Regions from separate parts of the Micromonospora sp. WMMC264 genome, predicted to be linked through region 2. Evidence: riboswitches for the same ligand, from Rfam matches in the RefSeq annotation. Region 2 holds a riboswitch; the other holds the start of a gene.
The links. Region 2 has a riboswitch for cobalamin ahead of O7542_RS06350 (terpene cyclase/mutase family protein). Riboswitches for the same ligand answer to the same signal wherever they lie in the genome.

Region 1: another riboswitch for cobalamin. It lies ahead of O7542_RS07915 (acyl-CoA thioesterase); the one in region 2 lies ahead of O7542_RS06350 (terpene cyclase/mutase family protein).

Annotation. Positions count from the first base shown of each region.
Region 1 covers NZ_CP114907.1:1,943,897-1,946,091, reverse strand. Annotated here, with positions in the region: gene O7542_RS07920 (copper resistance CopC family protein) at 1-602, shown strand, start outside; cobalamin riboswitch at 798-999, shown strand; gene O7542_RS07915 (acyl-CoA thioesterase) at 1,130-1,642, shown strand; gene O7542_RS07910 (LysE family translocator) at 1,646-2,195, shown strand, end outside.
Region 2 covers NZ_CP114907.1:1,533,691-1,535,885, reverse strand. Annotated here, with positions in the region: gene O7542_RS06350 (terpene cyclase/mutase family protein) at 1-940, opposite strand, end outside; cobalamin riboswitch at 1,077-1,214, opposite strand; gene O7542_RS06345 (hypothetical protein) at 1,299-1,751, opposite strand; gene O7542_RS06340 (peptidase) at 1,820-2,195, opposite strand, start outside.

The DNA.
Region 1 (2,195 bases), 410 kb from region 2:
GTACCCGTACCGTCTCCGCACTCCTCGCCGCGCTGTTCACCGCGGCGCTGCTGCTGGTCCCGGCCACGCCCGCGGCGGCGCACAACTCGCTGCAGGAGGCCACGCCGGCCCGCGACGCCCGGCTCACCACCGCGCCGACGCAGGTGACGCTGCGGTTCCTGCAACGGCTCAACCCGGCCTTCACCACCATCACGCTGCGCGACTCCACCGACCGTCAGGTGCCCGCGAGCGCGCCCGCCGTGGACGGCGCGACGGGCACGGTGACGATCGAGGAGCCGCTGGCCAACGGCACCTACACCGTCGCCTACCGCGTGGTCTCGCGCGACGGCCACCCGGTCCAGGGCTCGTACCGCTTCACCGTCGCCGACCCGGCCGCTCCCCCGGCGGCCGCCCCGTCACCGGCCACTCCCTCGCCGGCCGCCTCCGCGGACGTCTCGGCGGGCGCTGCGGCAGGCGCGGACGCGTCTCCGGCGAGTGCCGACGCCTCGACGGGCGCCGACGACGGCGGTCTGCCGGTGGGAATCCTGGTCGGCGGAGCGGTCGCCGCGGTGGCGGCAGCCGGCGTGACCGCGCTACTGCTTCGACGCCGCCGCGCCTCCTGACCCGTCGCCCGCTGACGCGGGTCCGCCCGGCTTCCTGATGAGCGGGAGAGACGTCCCGCCATGCGGACGGCGCATGCGGGGCGGCACCGGGTGTGCCGGAGCCTGCGCGCCTGTGGGACGGCCGGGGGCAGTGCGCCGAAGGGCGGAACGCGGGTCGCGGCGAGGGCGGGTCGGGGCTGGGTTAGGCTGCCGGGAGCGCTGGTTCACCCGGTCGGCGACGGCCGGGTGTCGTAAGAGGGAACCCGGTGGAAGTCCGGGACTGCCCCGCAGCGGTGAGTGGGAACGACAGCCGTCAACAGCACTGGGCCACCGGCCTGGGAAGCGACGGCCGGTAGGCGACCGGCGACCCCGGTCGGGCCCGCGAGTCCGAAGACCTGCCCGCGTCGCGCGTACCACCGGTGCGCGCTGCCGTCGACCTCGCGGGTGGGTCGGGCGGGTGACACGCCGGGCGGGAGCCGTCGGCGTGCCTCGACGTGCAACTCCCCCGTCCGGTCGGCGGTCCGCTTCTGCGAGGACGGAACCGCACCGTGACCGATGCCATCACCCTCACCGGCCGACCACCGTCGGCGTCGCACCTGACCCTGTCGCAGATCATGGACCAGCACCACACCAACCTGATGGGCACGGTGCACGGCGGCCGGATCCTCAACCTGATCGACTCGGTCGCCGGGGTGGTCGCCGCCCGCCACTCCGACGGACCGGCCGTCACCGCCGCCATCGACGAGACGGCCTTCCTGCGCGCTGTCCGCGTCGGTGACGTGGTGCACGTGGACGCCCGGATCACCTGGGCCGGCCGCAGCTCGATGGAGGTGGCCGTGAAGGTCAGCGCGGACCGCTGGGACCGCGCGGTGCCGCCGGTGGACGTGGCGACCGCGCACCTGGTGATGGTGGCCGTGGACGACGAGGGCCAGCCCCGGCCGGTGCCGCCGCTGCTGCCCGGCACCGACGGTGACCGGCGGCGCTACCGGGAGGCGCAGATCCGGCGCGAACACCGGCTGGCGCTGCGCCGGGCGCTGCTCGACGGCGCCGAGGAGGGCTGAGGCGTGCTCGGACTGTCGGCGGCCACGCTCGCGGGATACCTGGCCGCGATCGTGGTGCTCATGCTCACCTCCGGGCCGGACATGATGTTCGTGCTCGCCAACGCCACCCGGTACGGCGCGCGGGCCGGGGCGGTGGCGGCGCTCGGGGTCGCGGCCGGGGAGGCGGTGCACGTCGCCGCCGTGGTGGCCGGACTCGCCACCGTGATCGCCGCGTCCCCGGTGCTGTTCACCGCGATCCGGTGGGCCGGTGCGGCGTACCTGATCGTGCTGGGCCTGCGGGCGCTGCGCGGCACGGGCCGGCCCGGCGTCGCGGCGGACGGGGCGGACGGCGGCGGCGCCGGGCGGGCGTTCCGGCGCGGGCTGCTCACGAACCTGCTCAACCCGAAGATGATCCTGTTCAGCGTGGCGTTCCTGCCGCAGTTCGTCCGGCCCGACGCGGGCCCGGTGGCGGCACAGCTGGTGCTGCTCGGCGCGCTGTTCGTCGCGGTGCAGCTCACCGTGGACCTGGCTCTCGGCGTGGGCGCCGGGCGGTTCGCCCGCCGCTGGGGCGACA
Region 2 (2,195 bases):
GCGCGGCCAGGGCCGTCGCCGCCCGGGCGGCCTCGTCGTCGCGGCCGGCGGCGGCGAGGGCCTGCCCGGCCAGGCCGGTGCTGTTGGAGTTCGCGCCGGTGGTGGGTCCCGAGCCGCCGAAGGAACCGTCGGCGTGCTGCTGGGTGACCAGCCAGTCGGCGCCCTTGCGGGCGGCGTCGCCGGCGCCCGTGGCGCCGTCCTCGGCGGCGGCCAGCAACGCCTGCACGGCCATCGCGGTCGAGTCGACGTCGAGGGTGGCGCCGGGCTGGTCGTCGCAGGACGGCGACGGCCCGTCGGCGGCGTCCGGGTAGAGCCGGAAGCCGCCCGCCGCGCACTGCTGCCGGATCAGGAAGTCCACCGGATCCTGTGGCAGGTCGCCGCTGCGGGCCAGGCCGAGCACGGCGAAGGACTGGTCGAAGGTGTTGCTGGCGTCCGGGCCGCTGTCGGCGGTGGTACGGCTGGTGATCCGTCCCCGCTGGTGCCCGGCGTCGGCCGTGGCGATCAGCGACAGGGTTTCCGCCCGCAGGTCGTAGCCGCCGAAGTCGGTGGGGTCCGCGTCGGCGGCGGCCGCGGCGTAGAGCAGTTTGGCGGTGGCCCCGCCGTCGGTGAAGCCCTCGATGCCCCAGTCGTCGTAGCTGTTGTAGGACCGTACGTGTGTCGCGACCTGCGCGGTCGCCGCCTGCCGGGTCGGTGCGTCGACGCCGGTGGCGGACAGCGCGACCAGGCCGTCGATGGTCAGCCCCCAGTCCTCGGGGGCGAACGGGCCGGGCAGCGCCCCGTCGGTGAACTCGCCGGCCAGCCAGGACGCGGCGTCGCGGGCGGCGGTGATGTGGGCCGGGGCGGGTGCCGCGACAACGGCCGGCGGGGTGCCGGTGATCGCGGCGAGAGCCGTCACCGTGGCTGTACCGAGACCGGTGGTGAGACGCCGGGACAGGGGCATCAGGGGTGCCTTTCGCAGAGCGGTCGGTGAAACCTCCGGAAAGCACCCCGAGAGACGGACACCCCGCTCCGCGTGCTGCGGTGGGCGGGGTGGTCGGACCTCGGCGGCCCGGACTTCACCCTGTAGACCTCGACAGTGGAAGCCGCTCGTCCCGGGCGGGGCATTCCGGCTCGCGAAAGGGACTCTCGCTCACGGTTGCGGGTCAGCGCCGGCTTCGAACCGGCTTCCCCCCACACGGGACGTATGCAGTTGTGCCCGGCGCACCGGGTGCCGACACCGTACCGCCCGGGCGCGCGACGACGCCAGAGCAGCTGCCGGTACCCGGTGCGCCGCTGGTCACACCGTTCGCAGCCGCGGTTCAGGGAGCGGCGATGCTCGGCGGGGCGCCGGCGCCGAAGGACCAGCCCTCGACGCTGCCCGGCGCGGGGTTGTAGCCGGTCGCCCCCGACGTGCTGTAGGACCAGGAGCCACCGCTGGACGCGTGCCAGTACGACCAGTACGCGGTGGCCGGCGGGGTGTTGACGCACGGCTCGGTCGCGGCGGTGGGCTTGCCGTTGATCCGGCAGACGAAGGCCAGGCCCCAGCGGGCGGTGCCGGTGACGGTGAAGCCGGCGGCCTGAAGCGCGGCCAGGCCGGTGGCCGGATCGCCCGGCGCACAGGCGACCTGTACGCCGCCGCCGAGCGCGGCGAAGTCGACGACCACAGTGACTCCCGAGGTGCCGACGCAGGCGGCGGCGTGCGCCGACCGGGGCGCGGGTTCGACTGCGGTCAGCGCGACGCCGGCCACGACGGCGGCCAGCAGGCCGGCCATCCAGGTGCGGGCGGTGGGACGGTGACGGAACACGGGTCCTCCTGTGATCGGGTGAGCGGCGAGGCGGTTCACGGGCAGGCGAGCACCGGTGCGCCGGGGTCGGCGCCGGCGGCGGACAGACGGGCGTACCCGACCCCGGTGAGACCGAGGACGGCCTGGGCGGTGGCCCGGGGCGCGGTGGCCGGGTCGAAGCCGCCACCGTCGAAGTCGACAGCGCCCCGGTCGGCGGGCGCCCCGGCGCAGCCGACCTGGAGTCCGGCGAGGAACGCCCGGGACCGCGCCCAGGCCGGCAGCCGGTGACCGTCGCGCAGGGCCTGCGCGGCGAGGCCGGTGCTGTTGGCGTTCGGTGTGCCGGCCGCGTTGGCGAAGCCGCCGTCGGCACGCTGAACGGACACCAGCCAGCGCAGCCCGGCGGCGGCGTCGGCCGGACGGTCCGCGGCGCGC